2 regions of the Micromonospora sp. NPDC047557 genome follow, and region 1 is predicted to be linked to the other one. Evidence: riboswitches for the same ligand, from Rfam matches in the RefSeq annotation. Region 1 holds a riboswitch; the other holds the start of a gene.

The links. A riboswitch is a leader RNA that binds a small molecule or an ion and turns the genes downstream of it on or off. The one in region 1 is predicted to bind S-adenosylmethionine.
Region 2: another riboswitch for S-adenosylmethionine. It lies ahead of ACGGAQ_RS08500 (ABC transporter substrate-binding protein); the one in region 1 lies ahead of thrC (threonine synthase).

The regions. Positions count from the first base shown of each region.
Region 1 covers NZ_JBIDDK010000007.1:44,496-51,908, reverse strand. Annotated here, with positions in the region: gene paaN (phenylacetic acid degradation protein PaaN) at 1-1,089, opposite strand, end outside; gene ACGGAQ_RS18145 (GNAT family N-acetyltransferase) at 1,141-2,160, opposite strand; gene thrC (threonine synthase) at 2,418-3,704, opposite strand; SAM riboswitch class I at 3,715-3,850, opposite strand; gene ACGGAQ_RS18135 (DMT family transporter) at 3,918-4,886, opposite strand; gene ACGGAQ_RS18130 (ArsR/SmtB family transcription factor) at 4,977-5,282, shown strand; gene ACGGAQ_RS18125 (DoxX family protein) at 5,338-5,787, opposite strand; gene ACGGAQ_RS18120 (DUF4232 domain-containing protein) at 6,246-6,848, shown strand; gene ACGGAQ_RS18115 (ABC transporter permease) at 6,838-7,413, opposite strand, start outside.
Region 2 covers NZ_JBIDDK010000002.1:151,275-158,687, reverse strand. Annotated here, with positions in the region: gene ACGGAQ_RS08505 (amino acid transporter) at 1-1,615, shown strand, start outside; SAM riboswitch class IV at 1,699-1,810, shown strand; gene ACGGAQ_RS08500 (ABC transporter substrate-binding protein) at 2,118-2,981, shown strand; gene ACGGAQ_RS08495 (amino acid ABC transporter permease) at 3,021-3,800, shown strand; gene ACGGAQ_RS08490 (amino acid ABC transporter ATP-binding protein) at 3,797-4,549, shown strand; gene ACGGAQ_RS08485 (hypothetical protein) at 4,559-5,854, opposite strand; gene ACGGAQ_RS08480 (Na+/H+ antiporter) at 5,999-7,413, opposite strand, start outside.

The sequences.
Region 1 (7,413 bases):
CCCCTGGTCGGTCTCGATGCCACCGGCGGGGATGAGGATGTTCTGCGAGGTGGTGCACATCTGCCCGCTGTAGAGGGTCAGCGTGAAGCCGAGGTTGCGGCACATGCCGGCGAAGTCGTCGGTGGAGTCGATGACAACCGTGTTCAGCCCGGCCTTCTCGGTGTAGACCGACGCCTGCCGGGCGTGCGTCTCCAGCCAGTCGCCGTACTCGGTGGAGCCGGTGAAGTCGACGATCTTGACGGACCGGTGCAGGGCCAGGTCGCTGGCGAGCTTCTCACCGGGCGCCTCGGCCGCCAGCATGATCAGGTTCGGGTCGAAGCCGGCCTCGGCGAGCACCTCCCGGGCGTACTTCACCGTGACGGCCAGCGGCAGCACCGCGCGCGGGTGCGGCTTCACGATCACCGGGTTGCCGGTGACCAGCGAGGCGAACAGCCCAGGGTACGAGTTCCAGGTCGGGAAGGTGTTGCAGCCGATCACCAGCGCCACCCCACGCGGCACCACGTGGAACGTCTTGGTCATCCGCAGCGGGTCGCCCTTGCCGGCGGCTTTCTCCCAGCCGGCCGTGCCGGGGTGCCGGGTCATCTCGGCGTACGCGTACGCCAGCGCCTCCAGCGCCCGGTCCAGCGCGTGCGCGCCGCCGGCCTGGAAGGCCATCACGAACGCCTGCCCGCTGGTGAACTGCACCGCGTTGGCCAGCTCGAAGATGTGCTTGTGCAGCCGGTCCAGGATCTCCAGGCAGACGCCCACGCGGGCCTGCGGGCCGGCGTCGCGCCAGGCCGGGAGCGCGGCGGAGGCGGCGGCGATCAGCTCGTCGGTGCCGGCATGCGGGTACCGCACCGCCAGCTCGACGCCGAACGGGCTCGTCTCGGTGGCGATCCGCTCGCCGGCGCCCGGCTGGTCGAGCGGAAAGTCCCCGCCGAGGTACGCCTCGAAGGCAGCCTTGCCGTCGGCGGCGGCCGTCTCGCCGTACACGCGGGGGCTGGGGGACTCGGGATAGGCGGACCAGTAGCCCCGCTCCGTGATCGCGGTCAGCGCTCGGTTGAGGGTGTCGGCGTGCCTGTCGTACAGGGGATGCGGGGTCTCCGTCATGCCCGCCATCATGCAACAGCCAGGTCCGCGAGCAGTAGGGGCGGATGCCCGTCAGAGGGTGAGCTGCCAGTTGTTCCAGGCGTCCACCGGGCGGAAGCCGAGCTGCTCGTTGATCGCCACCATGTAGCTGTTGCTGGCCGCGTTCCAGGTGTCGATGACGCGTACCGCCGGTTCGTGGGTGAGCAGGTGGTGCAGGTTCTCCGCCTTGGCGATCAGGCCCAGGCGGTGCCCACGGTGGGCCGGGTCGACGATGGTGATCTGCTGGAAGGCGTGCCAGTCGGCGGAGGCGCCCACGTCGAGCAGGGTCCAGGCGACCAGCCGACCGGACGCTTCGTGCCGCATCCCGAGGTGGTAGCGCCGGCGGCCCCGGGCGTCCAACGCGCGCTCGTTGCCCCGGATGCGCTCGGCGTCCACCTGCTCCGGTTCCCACTGCACGTCACCCATCGGCGCGTCCATCAACAGCCGGCTGTCCAGGTAGGCGATGTCCGCCACGAACTCCTGCGGCGTGGTGCCCTGCCAGCAGACCGACCGGTAGCCCTCGGCCCGCGGCTTGGCCTCGGCGAGCGCCGCCCGCAGGGCGACCCGGTCGATGTGGGCGATCTCCAGCCGGCGTCGCACCTCGGCCAGGGCGGACTGCGCGCCGGTCGAGGCGGCGAACGCGTCGCCCGCCCCGGAACGGGCCGCACCGCCGGGCAGCGCGCGGACTGTCATCGCGACCACCCGCTTGCGGCCGTGTTGGCGCAGCAGACGCACCCCGTACTCGTGCAGTGCCCGGCCGACGCCGCGCCGCCGCAGCTCGGGATGCACCGTCAGCTCGGCGGTGGCGTTGTCGGTGTTGTCGAGCTGCGGCAGGTCGAGCTGGAGGTAGCCGGCCGGCACACCGTCCAGCCGGGCCAGTGCCCAGAGCGATCGGGTGCCGGGTGCCGGCGTGTGGAACAGCGCGTCGAAGCGACGCCGGCAGAAGGGCGGGAAGTCCGGAAGGTCGACGTCGTTGGCCGCCATCCCGAGCCGGTACGCCTCGTCGACGGCGGCCCGGTCGGTGCCGTCGAACGACGTGATCGTGATGCTCATGCCGGGAAGCCTGACAGCCGGAAAAGCGATGGGGCCAGCGAATTATTCGCTGGCCCCATCGGACGTGGTCGGGAGGGACACTCGCACAACGCCTCCGGCGTTGGGTCGCAAGAACTTCAAAAGTCTCCGGCGAAATGCCCTCCCGCACGGAGCATCTTGCGCCGTCCGGTTCCTGCCGTCAAGTCCAGACCGGCGGGTTTTCCATACTCACAGCGAAAACCCAGTTACCGACCGGTCAGCCCGGCGCGGCCCCAGGATCAGCCCAGGAGGCCGGCGTCGCGGGCCGCGCGGAGGCTGGGCTTGATGTGGTGCGTCGGGCCGACCTGACTGGCCACCGCGTCGATGGTCTTCAGGCCCTCGCCGGTGTTGAACACGACCGTCTCGGCCGTCGGGTCGAGCCGCCCGGACTCGACCAGCTTGCGCAGCACCGCCGCGGTCACCCCGCCCGCCGTCTCGGCGAAGACGCCTGTGGTGCGTGCGAGCTGGCGGATGCCGGCGCGGATCTCGTCGTCGTCGGCGTACTCCATCCAACCGCCGGTGCGGCGGACCGCCTCCAGGGCGTAGAGGCCGGCGGCCGGGTCGCCGATGTTGAGCGACTTGGCGATGCCGGTGGGCTTGACCGGGGTGATCGTGTCCGTGTCGGCGTGCAGCGCGGCGGCGATCGGGTTGCAGCCGGCCGACTGGGCCCCGAAGACCTTCCAGCCGCCGGCCGGCGCCTCGACCAGGCCGATCTCGACCAGCTCGGAGAACGCCTTGTCAATCTTGGTGAGCAGCTCACCGCTGGCCATCGGGATGACGACCTGGGCCGGGATGCGCCAGCCGAGCTGCTCGGCCACCTCATAGCCGAGGGTCTTGGAGCCCTCCGCGTAGTACGGCCGGACGTTCACGTTGACGAACGCCGTGTCCTCGAATTCGTCGGTCTCCACCAGCTCACCGCAGAGCCGGTTGACGTCGTCGTACGAGCCGTCGATGGCGACCAGTTCGCCGCCGTACACGGCGGTGGTGATGACCTTGCCCTGCTCCAGGTCGCTGGGGATGAAGACCACCGAGGGCACACCGGCGCGGGCGGCGTGCGCGGCCACCGAGTTGGCCAGGTTGCCGGTCGACGCGCAGGCGAACCGGGTGAAGCCGAGTGCCTTCGCGGCGGTCAGCGCCACCGAGACGACCCGGTCCTTGAACGAGTGGGTCGGGTTGGCGCTGTCGTCCTTGACCCACAGCGGTGCGGTGATGCCCAGCTCGGCGGCGAGGTGCGGGGCCGCCACCAGCGGGGTCAGCCCCGGGTCGAGGGTGACCCGGGTGGCCGGGTCCTGGCCGGCGGGCAGCAGCGCGGCGTACCGCCAGATGTTCTTCGGGCCTGCCTCGATCTGCTCCCGGGTGACCGTGGCCAGGGCAGCGGTGTCGTAGTCCACTTCGAGGGGGCCGAAACACTCGTAGCAGGCGTGCTGGGCGGCGAGCGGGTAGCGGGCCGAACAGGCGCGACAGACCAGGGCGCGGGCGGGGCTGGCGGAGGTGTCGATGCCGGAGGCGGCGAGCGTCGACGTCATGTCGAGAGTCCTCTCATCTTTCCCCGCATCGCACGGTGCGGCGGGGACGGAATTGGCACCTGCCCCGCCTGTCGCTCAGCGGTGAGCGCGCGGGGTGGTTGCCGGGGCGTCGTCGGGCCGTATCCCTCAGCCCCTCTGGATGAGGTATGCAGTTGTGCCGTCGAGTCTAGGCAACGTTGCCTGTCGCCTCCACCGGGTATCCCAGCCAGTGGGTCAGCGGGCGGCCACCGCCACCGGGTCGACCACCGCTGCCGGGTCGGTGACCGCGGTGGGTTGCGGCAGGGACGACGACCGGGTCCGTGCCCTGGTGGCGAGGTTCGCGGCGACCAGGGCAGCGATGGTGATCGCGGCGCCGACCAGCTCGACCGCCTCCGGCCGGTAGCCGCGGGCGATCTGCACGACGAAGGTGGTCACCGGGACCAGGTTCATGAACAGGGCGGCGTTGGCGGCGCCCAGCCGCTGCACGCCGGTGTTCCACGCCAGCACCGCGACGACGGCGGCGACGAGCACGGCGTACGCCAACTGTGGGGTGATCGCCACGAGGTCGGCGACGGCCGGCACGTGCTGCCACCCGACGGCGTCGGCGCCGATGCTCGCGGCCAGCAGGGCGGCCGCGCCGGCGAGCGCGGTAAGGGTCGTGAAGCGCAGCGGCGACCAGGCGCCGAACCGGCTGGCGCCGTGGGTGTAGATGCCCCAGCCGAGCACCGCTCCGATCATCATGAGGCCGCCGAGACCGAACTGGCCGAGCCCGGCCAAGCTCCCGCGGGTGATCACCAGGCCGACTCCGAGGAGCGCCACCAGCGAGAGGACCAGCAGGAGCGGCTTCGGCCGTACGCCGTCGCGGGCCCACCGGACCAGTTGGGTGACGATCGGGGTGGTCGCCACGAAGAGGGCGACCTGCTGCGGGGCAGCGTGTTCGAGCGCCAGGTTGGTGAGCAGGTTGAAGCCGGCGAAGCCGACGACACCGAGCACCACCACCTCGACTCCCCGACCGCCGAGGCGCAGCGCGGCGGACCCCTCGCGGACCAGAAGGATGGCGACCAGGATGACGGCGGCGAGCAGGTAGCGGGCGGTGGTCAGGTTGAGCGGATCGACCCGGCTCAGCGCGCTGGCCAGGATCGGGAACATCGCACCCCAGGCGAGCACGGCGAGCAGCGGATAGGCGGCGGCGCGGGATCGCATCGTCAGCTCCTTGTTCGAGTATCTTCGAACCAACGACACCGACCATAGGGTGTTGTTCGAAAATTGTCGAACAAGGGTTACACTGGTCACATGGAGTCGCACGAACCCGACCTGACCGCCGTACCGGTCACCGCCGTGCTGGCCGCACTCGCCGACGACGTGCGGCTACAGATCGTGCGGGCGCTCGCCGAGGGCGGCGAGGCCGCCTGCGGCAGCTTCGACTTCGGCGTCTCCAAGGCGACCCGCAGTCACCACCTGAAGGTGCTGCGCGAGGCGGGCCTGACCCGCACCCGGGCCGCCGGCACCAGCCGACTGGTCCGGCTCCGCCGCGACGAGTTGGACCAGCGGTACCCGGGGCTCCTGGACGCGGTCCTCACCCCGCGCCCTCCGGCCTGACGCCGCCGCCGGAGCCGCCTCGTCGAGGCTCCGGCGACGCGCGGTACGGGTGCGGTCAGGCGGAGACCGGCGCGGGGTCGGTCACCGAGGCCGGTGGAGCGTCGACGCGACGCCGGGCGAGCAGCGCGTCGAGCGCCCAGGGGCCCGAGCCGAGTGCCGCGACCAGCAGGAACGACCAGCAGAAGAGCGCCGACAGCTCACCGCCGTTGCGCAGCGGAAGCAGGTCTTCGGGCTGATGGACCACGAAATAGGCGTACGCCATCGAGCCGGAGGCGAGCAGCGCGGCGGGCCGGGTGAAGAGCCCGGCCAGCACCAGCGCGCCGCAGATCAGTTGGATCAGCGCGGCCCACCAGCCCGGCCAGGAGCCGAGCGGTATCGCCGAGCCGGTCATCGGGTTGCCGCCGAACAGCCCGAAGATCGAGGACAGGCCGTGCAGCATGAACAGCAGGCCGGTCACGATGCGGAACAGGGACAGGGTCGGCCCGCCGAGCCGAGAGACGTTCATGGAAACCTCCATCGAAGGGGACAGATCTCTTCAATGGTGGAACATGAACGTATCGAAGTTAATAAATTCCTTGCTGGTGGGAAAATCCCTGATCGGAATATATCGCCTTTGTGGGAGCGCTCCCGCCCAGAACGTACCGCCAGCCGAGGTGGCCGTACAGCCTGTCGGGGTGCCCGCAGCGCCTGTCGAGCTGCCCCATGTGTGGGGCGTAGAGCCCACCGCCCCAGGAGCCGGCGATGCCGACGGGCCGCTCTGGTGATCTGACGCACGACCGATGATCCGCTCCGTATCGCCGACATGGGCCTTTCCACGTCGCGGGATACCGCCACGTCGGCGAAGTGGGGGTGGATCACCGGTGCGCCGTGCAGCGGTAGACCGGCGGGTCGACACGAGAGCCGGCCCGGGCGAGCTGCGGGGCCGGCCGGCGGTGGGGCGCCCGCGTGGGCGAGGATCGGCGGATGATCTCCCTCGGCACGGCAGCACGGCGACGGGCCAGCGCGGTGGTCGCGGCAGCACTTCTGCTCGCCGCCTGCACACCCGGCGACCATCGGGGCCAGGGCGGTGACCCCACGGGCAGGCCACCGGCCACGCCCGGCACGACCCCGTCGGCGAGCGCCGATCCGGTCGCCGAATGCCCGGCCTCCGGCATTCGGATCCGGTCCACCGGTGGGGACGCGGCGATGGGCCTGCGCGCCCTCGGCCTGGAACTGGTCAACTGCGGCGACCGCCCCTACCGGCTCAACGGCTACCCGGTGCTGTGGGTCCTGAACGAGCAGCGCAAGCCGATCATCCTGCGGGTGGTGAACGGGGCGAAGGAGATCACCTCGGGCTTCGATCAGCCGCCGCAGCCGGTCACGCTGCGCAAGGGCGAGCGGGCCGTCGCCACCGTCCTCTGGCGCAACCTGGTCACCGATTCGACAGTGGTGGCCACCGCCGGGGCGTACCTGACGGTCGCTCCCGCCGCCGGTCAGCCGGCCGAGGAGGTCGACCCGGACGGCCCGATCGACGTGGGCAACACGGGCCGGATCGGCGTCAGCGCCTGGCGGAAGGCTACGACGTGATGTCCTTGCGGGTGAACCGCCAGAACGCCAACCCCCAGAACAGCGTCGCGTAGCTGATCGCGGAGATGCAGCCGCGTACCACGTCGTCGGTCTGCACCGGCGTGGAGAGCAGCCCCAGCCAGGCGGTGCTGAAGTGGGTGGGCAGGAAGTCGCGCAGGCCCCCCAGGGCAGTGATCTGGTCCAGGATGCTGGACAGGATCCAGAGCAGAACCGCTCCGCCGACCGCGCCGAGCGCGGCGTCCGTCGTCACCGACAGCAGGAACGCCAGGCCGGCCACCACCAGGAGTACGACCGCCAGGTAGCCGAGCACGGCCAGCAGCCGGAGCAGCCCCTCGGTCGGCTCCAGCTCGGCGGCGACCGTGCTGCGCAGCGGCGACCAGCCGTAGCGCAGGGTCCCGGCGATCAGGGCGGTGCCGGCCAGCAGCAGCAGGGCCAGCCCCGAGTACGCGAGCGCGACCACCAGCTTCACCGTGAGCAGCCGGGCCCGGGGCACCGGGATGGCGAGCAGGTAGCGCAGGCTGCCCCAGCTCGCCTCGCTGGCCACCGTGTCGCCGCAGAACAGCGC
Region 2 (7,413 bases), on a different contig from region 1:
GCTGAGCTACTGGCCGGGCAAGCTGTTGGTGCTGGTGCTGCTCGGTTTCGCAGCCACCGACTTCATCATCACCATCACCCTCTCGGCGGCGGACGCGACCGCCCACCTCGACGAGAACCCGTTCTGGCCCAGCGGGCTCAAGGGACACGAGGTGGCCATCACGCTGCTGCTGGTGGCATTGCTGGGCGCGGTGTTCCTCAAGGGATTCGGCGAGGCCATCGGGATCGCCGTCGTCCTGGTCGCGGTCTACCTGGCGCTGAACGCGGTGGTGATCGCCGACGCGCTGTGGCGGGTGGTGACCCACCCGAGCGCGGTCGGGGACTGGACCACCGCGCTGAGCACCGGGCACGGCGATCCCCTGCTGGTGGTCGGGCTGTCCCTGCTGGTGTTCCCGAAGCTGGCGTTGGGCCTGTCCGGTTTCGAGACCGGGGTGGCCGTGATGCCGCACATCCGGGGGGATCGCGAGGACTCGGAGGACCGGCCGCTGGGCCGGATCCGGGGGGCGCGGCGGCTGCTCACCACCGCCGCCGCGACGATGAGCGTCTTCCTGATCACCAGCAGTGTGACCACCACCGTGCTGATCCCGCCGGAGGCGTTCCAGCCGGGCGGGCCGGCGAACGGCCGGGCGCTGGCCTACCTGGCGCACCAGCACCTCGGCGGCGTTTTCGGCACGGTCTACGACCTGTCCACGATCGGGATCCTGTGGTTCGCGGGCGCGTCGGCGATGGCCGGACTGCTCAATCTCGTACCCCGGTATCTGCCGCGCTACGGTATGGCCCCTACCTGGGCGCGGGCGATCCGGCCGCTGGTCCTGGTCTTCACCTCGGTGGCATTCCTGATCACGGTGATCTTCTCCGCCAGCGTGGACGCGCAGGGCGGCGCGTACGCCACCGGGGTCCTGGTGTTGATCACGTCGGCGGCGACGGCCGTGACCCTCGCGGCGCGACGACGGCGGCAGCGGGGGCGGATGTACGCCTTCGGGGCCATCACGCTGATCTTCGTCTACACCACCGTGGCGAACGTCGTGGAACGCCCCGACGGCGTCAAGATCGCCGCCTGTTTCATCGGCGGGATGATCCTGGTGTCGGTGCTGTCCCGGCTCGTACGGGCCTACGAGGTGCGAGTCGACCACGTCGAGCTGGATCCGGCCGCCGCCCGGATGATCGACGAGCGTGCCACCCGTCGGATCCGCCTCATCGCGCACGAGCCGGACCGCCGCGACCCGGCCGAGTACCGCGCCAAGCTGGCACAGACCATGGCGGACAACGACTTCCCCGACGACAGCGACGTCATCTTCGTCGAGGTCCACGTCACCGACCCGTCGGACTTCGAGACCGAGCTGCTGGTGCGCGGCAGCGTGGTGCACGACAGCTACCCGGTGCTCAGCCTGACCGGCTCCTCGGTGCCCACCGCGCTCGCCGCCCTGCTGCTGGAGATCCGCGAGCGGAGCCGGCGACGCCCCCACATCTACTTCGAATGGAGCGAGGGTGGCCCGGGTCGCAACATCCTGCGCTACCTGGCGTTCGGGCAGGGTGCCATCGCCTCGGTCACCCGGGAGATCCTGCGTCGCCAGGAGCCCGACCCGCGCCGCCGGCCGCACGTGCACACCGGTTGACCTGCCGGCCGAACCGTCGCCGGTGGTGAGCGTGGTCATAACGGCTGGACGATCCACCGGTGGGCGCTGCTAACCTCGGCGCAGGTCATGAGTGCCAGCGCGAAGCCCCGGCTCGCTGGCCGGCAACCCTCCTCCGCGGTGGGGTGCCCCGGGTGAAGACCAGGCACCGGCAGGACGCCGGTGCAAGCGTGGCCTGGCACCCAGGTCAGCAACAGACCCGGGAGACCGTATGCGCAACCTCAGCCCCACGCCACCGGCCGGTCGGCTCACGCCGCCCCTGACCCGGCGTCGCCACGTGGACCTGATGCGAATGTGCAGCGCGGCGTGTACCGCCGCCTGACGCGCTAGTTCCTCCCCTCCCCTTTCTGGGCGCACCACGCCCACCCACCCTCGCGTCGATCATGACGTTGTTGCCCGCCCGACCGGCGTGTCGGGGCAACAACTTCATGATCGACCGGGTCGACGCACCCTTTTGGAGACACCCGTGCGATTTTCTTCTGGCTTGAGCCGTGCCGTTGCCGTTGGGGCGGCCCTTGTGGTTGCCGGCGCGCTGACCGCCTGCGGCACCGACGACGCCTCGAACGACACCGCAGGCAACCCGTACGGCCTGGCGCAGGCCGGCGTGCTGCGGGCCGGCACGCTTACCGACGCCCCGCCGAACGTGTACCTCAAGGACGGTAAGTTCACCGGCTTCGACAACGACCTGCTGACCGCGGTCGCCGGCAAGCTCGGCCTGAAGGTCGAGTTCGTCGGCACCGACTTCTCCGCGCTGCTCTCCCAGGTCAACAACCACAAGTTCGACGTCGGCAGCTCCTCGATCACGATCACCGAGGCGCGGAAGAAGACCGTCGACTTCGGCAACGGTTACGACTTCGGCTACTTCGGTCTGGACGTGCCGGCCGGCTCGCCGATCACCGGGTTCGACCAGCTCGCCGGCAAGCGGGTCGTGGTGGTGCAGGGCACCGTCCAGGACGACTACGCCACCGGCAAGCAGCTCGACCCGGTGCGGGTGCCGGACTACAACGGCGCACTCAACCAGCTCAAGGCGGGCACCGCCGACGCGTGGATCGCCCCGGCGGAGATCGGCGAGAAGTCGGCCGCCGACAGCAACGGCAAGATCACCGTGGCGGCCAAGCAGCTCAGCCCGGCGCCGACCGCGTACGCCGTGGCCAAGGGCAGCGACAAGCTGCGCGAGGCGCTGAACAAGGGCCTCGACGAGGTGATCGCCGACGGCACCTGGAGCCGGTTGCAGGCCCAGTACTACCCGGGCCGCCCGATCCCGGCGGACTTCACCCCGGGCAGCGGCACGGTGGCGGTGCCGTCCGCGTCCGCCGCGCCGTCGGCGTCGGCGTCGGCCGCGTCCTGAACCGGTGACGAACGAGCAGGGCGGTAGGAGAGGCGACCGATGGATCCGTTGAGCACCCTGTGGGAGACCTTCTTCGACGCTGACGCGATGCGCGAGGCGCTGCCCGAGATGCTGACCGTCGGGCTGCCCAACACGCTGATCCTGGCGGTCTCCGCCGCCCTGCTCGGCACGGTGTTCGGCCTGCTGCTGGCCGTGGCCGGCATCTCCCGCAGCCGGTGGCTGCGCTGGCCGGCACGCGTCTACACCGACGTGTTCCGGGGGCTGCCGGCCGCGGCGACGATCCTGCTGATCGGCGTCGGGCTGGCGCCGCTGGGCATGCAGGTCTGGGGACCGGACCCGTACCCGCTGGGCATCCTCGCGCTGTCGCTGATCGCGGCGGCGTACATCGGGGAGATCTTCCGCTCCGGCATCCAGTCGGTGGAGGCGGCCCAGTTGGAGGGCGCGCGGGCACTCGGCTTCTCCTGGGCCGACGCGATGCGGCTGGTGATCATCCCGCAGGGCATCCGGCGGGTGCTGCCCGCCTGGGTCAACCAGCTCATCGCGCTGATCAAGGACTCCAGCCTGGTCTACTTCCTCGGCCTGGTGGCCAGCCAGCGGGAGCTGTTCCGCATCGGGCAGGACTACGCGGCCACCACCGGCAACGAGTCCGCGTTGCTGCTCGCCGGGCTCTTCTATCTGGCGTTGACCGTCCCGCTGACGCACGTCGTGAACGCGATCGACAGGCGGCTGCGCCACGGCCGGCCGGCCACCGCACCCGCCGACGACGAGGACGAGGACGACCCGGCGCTGACCGGCGCCCCGGAAGGAGACCGGCGATGACCACCACCACGACCGCGACCACCACCTCGGTCAGCCTCCAGGCGCGCGACGTCCACCTGGCCTTCGGGCCGAACCGCGTGCTGCGCGGCGTCGACCTGAGCGTGCAGCGTGGTGGAACGGCCTGCGTGATCGGGCCGTCCGGGTCGGGCAAGTCCACTCTGCTGCGTACCCTCAACCGGCTCATCGAGCCCGACCGCGGCGACGTGCTGCTGGACGGGCGCAGCGTCCTGCACGACGATCCGGACGCGCTGCGCCAGCGGGTGGGCATGGTCTTCCAGCAGTTCAACCTCTTCCCGCACATGAGCGTGCTGCGCAACGTCACCCTGGCGCTGCGTCGGCTGCGCAAGCTCGGCGAGGACGAGGCGGTGGCCGTCGCCCGCGCCCAGTTGGAGCTGGTGGGGCTCGCCGGCAAGGCCGATGCCCGGCCGGCGCAGCTCTCCGGTGGTCAGCAGCAGCGGGTGGCGATCGCCCGGGCGCTGGCGCTGCGGCCCGAGGTGATGCTCTTCGACGAGGCCACCTCGGCGCTCGACCCCGAACTGGTCAAGGGGGTGCTCGGGGTGATGGCCGACCTGTCCGCCGCCGGAATGACGATGGTGGTGGTCACCCACGAGATGGGCTTCGCCCGGCACGTCGCCGACACCGTCGCCTTCATGGACCGGGGTGTGGTGCTGGAGGCTGGCCCGCCGGAGAGGATCTTCGAGGGGGCCGAGCATCCCCGGCTCCGCCGCTTCCTCGCCCAGGTGCTCTGAGACGGCCGCTCAGCCGGCCTGGAGGCGCAGGTGCAACGCGAACGCCTTCAGGTCGCCGAGCAGCTCCAGGATGGCGTTGCGGTACGCGACCGACGCCCACAGGTGCAGCTCCTCGTCGTCCAGTCCGCCGAACGCCAGCGAGAGCGCCTTGCGCCGGCGCCTGTCGAGCACCTTGTGCGGGCGGGCGAGCAGGTCGCCCTCCCGGCGCAGCGCCTGAAGGTAGGCGGCCACCGCCTCCTGGTAGTGCCGTCCGGCGACCCGCTCCAGCAGGGTGAACTCGAAGACGTTCAACGCCGCCTCGGAATCCCAGTACGCGGCGTCGCGCACCGGCGCGCTCGCGACGTGCCGGCCCATGGCGTGCCGGGCCTCGTAGAGCAGCAGCACGCCCCGGCCGGTGGTGCTCAGCGGCCGGCGGGGCGACGGCAGACGCAGCGTACGCACCGGCGCCGCGGCCGTCAGGTCCACCGCGCCGGCGTACGTCGGCATGCGGTGCGTTCCCGACGCCGGCTCCGGCAGCAGGCAGGCCCGCTCCTGGTAGGGCAGCGGGCCACCGGTGGGCACGGCGCGCGCCGTCGCGGCGTGCAGCTCGGCCAGGGGCCGGTCGTCCGGGGCCGGGCCCGGTGGCAGGGTGAGCACGAGACCGTTGACGCCGGGCACCGGCACGCCCAGCACGCAGGAGGTGCGCAGGAACGCCCACGTCGCCGCCGCCTCGCGGATGCCGCTCGCCACCGCCTGCGCGTCGGCCCGCCAGTCCTGGGCGATCCGCAACCGCTGCGCCAGGTCGGCGGTCGCGGCGCCATCGTGCGGGTACAGCTCCCGGACGGCCCGGGGCAGCGACCCGAGGCGCAGCTCCAGCGGGTCGCCGGTGGGCGAGGCCACGGCGTGCCTCGGGCAGTCGGCAGCCGAGTGCGGGTCACCGTCGACCGCGTGGCAGTCCCCCAGCCAGCTCGCGCCGGGCGGACCGGCCGGACGGGCGAATGCCAGGTGGGGCAGCCGGCCGGTGCGCAGCACCGTCTCGTACTGGGGTCGGGTGCGCCCGGCGCGCAGCTCGTCCAGCGGCAGCATCGGCGCCAGCGTCAACACCCCCGCGAGGACGACGCAGTGCGGGCAGGCGTCGCGCACCCGGTAGCGGCGGAGGTGGTCCACGCCGGGCTGCTCCCACTGGACGCCGACGACGGCGTCGTCCTGCGCCATCAGGTAGAGGAACTCGGTGGCGACGCGCTCGCGGGTGACCGAGGCGAGGTCGTCGAGGAACTCCCGCTCGGTGACCGCCCGTAGGTCGGCCTCGCTCCCTCCGGTGGTCATGGGCACCCCCTCGCGGACCGCACACATCGACGGACGCCGAACCGGTTACCACCGTACCCGCCGACGACGTGCCCGGACGTCCGGCACACGCGGGGGGCGGTGTCACCAATCCGTCAGCCCGAACCGGGCCGCACCGCCGGGTGTTCACTCGTTGGGTCCCCGCCCCAGCAGCCGGATCTCCTCGTTGTCCAGGGCGGCCTGAAGCTCCTGGAGCACCAGGTCGTCGATCTCCCGGTCGTCGCGCAGCCGGGTCAACTCCCGCCGCTTGCGGGCCAGGACGCCGAGGCGCAGTCGGCGGTCCAGGCGGCGTTCCTCGGCGGTACGCCCACCGCTGTCATTGAAGTCCTCCAGGTGCCGCTGGTACTCGGCCTGCAGCCGACGTACCACCTCCCCCTCGACGCCGACCTCGGCGGCTACCTCAGGCAGCGCGTCCAGGCCGGCCTGGGTGGCGCGCAGGCGGGCCTGCCGGGCCTCGTCGACGCGTTCGGGGTCGCCGGTCAGCCCCGCCCAGCGCACCACCAGCGGCAGAGTGGTGCCCTGCACGAGCATGATCACGACGATGACCAGCGCGGTGACGAAGATGATCAGGTCACGTTCGGTCACCGGTCTACCGGCGGCCGTCACCGTCGGGACGGCCAGTGCGGCGGCGAGCGACACAGCGCCCCGGAAACCGGACCAGCCGGCCACGATCCCCACCCGCCAGTTGACCGCCCCCTGGTCCGCCATCCGACGTCGCCGCAGCGTCGCCGACTCCGCCGTGAGGAAGACGAAGGCCAGTCGGGTGCAGACGACGACGGTCGTGACCACGAGCACAATCAGCAGGGCCCGCTGCGGCGACGTGCTGACGATGCCCTTCACCGCCCGGGGGATCTGCGTGCCGAGCAGCACGAACAGCCCGCCGTTGATGAGGAACGTGGACAGGTCCCAGAACGCGTACGCCAGCACCCGGGAGCGGGCGCGGATCACCCGTGGACCGGCGTACGCGAGCACCAGACCGGCGACCACGACGGCCAGCACACCGCTGGCGTGCACCGAGTCGGCGAGCAGGAACGCGCCGAACGGCGTCAGCACGCTCAGCGCCCCCTCGCGCAGCGGGTCGTCGAGCCGCTTGCGGATCAGCACCACTGTGGTGCCCACCAGCAGACCGGCGACGACCCCACCGATGCTGGCCCCGACGAACTCCTTGCCGATGCCCAGCACCCCCGGCTTCGCGCTGCCGGTGAGCAGATCCACGGTCACCGCGAAGATCACCAGGGCGGTGCCGTCGTTGATCAGACTCTCCGCGTGCAGGGTGGTGAGCAGCTTGCGGGGCAGCCGCTTGGCCAGGCCGGTGACCGCGGCGGCGTCGGTCGGCGCGAGGACCGCGCCGAGCACCCAGGCGGCTGCCGGGTGCACGCCGAGCGCCTGCGCGGTCAGGGACACCGTGACCATGGTGAGCACCACGAGCACCACGGCGAGCAGCCCGATCACCGGCAGGTTGGCCCGGATCTCGCGCAGGCTGATGGTGAGGCTCTCCCGGTAGAGGATCGCGGGCAGGAAGATCAGCAGCACCAGGTCCG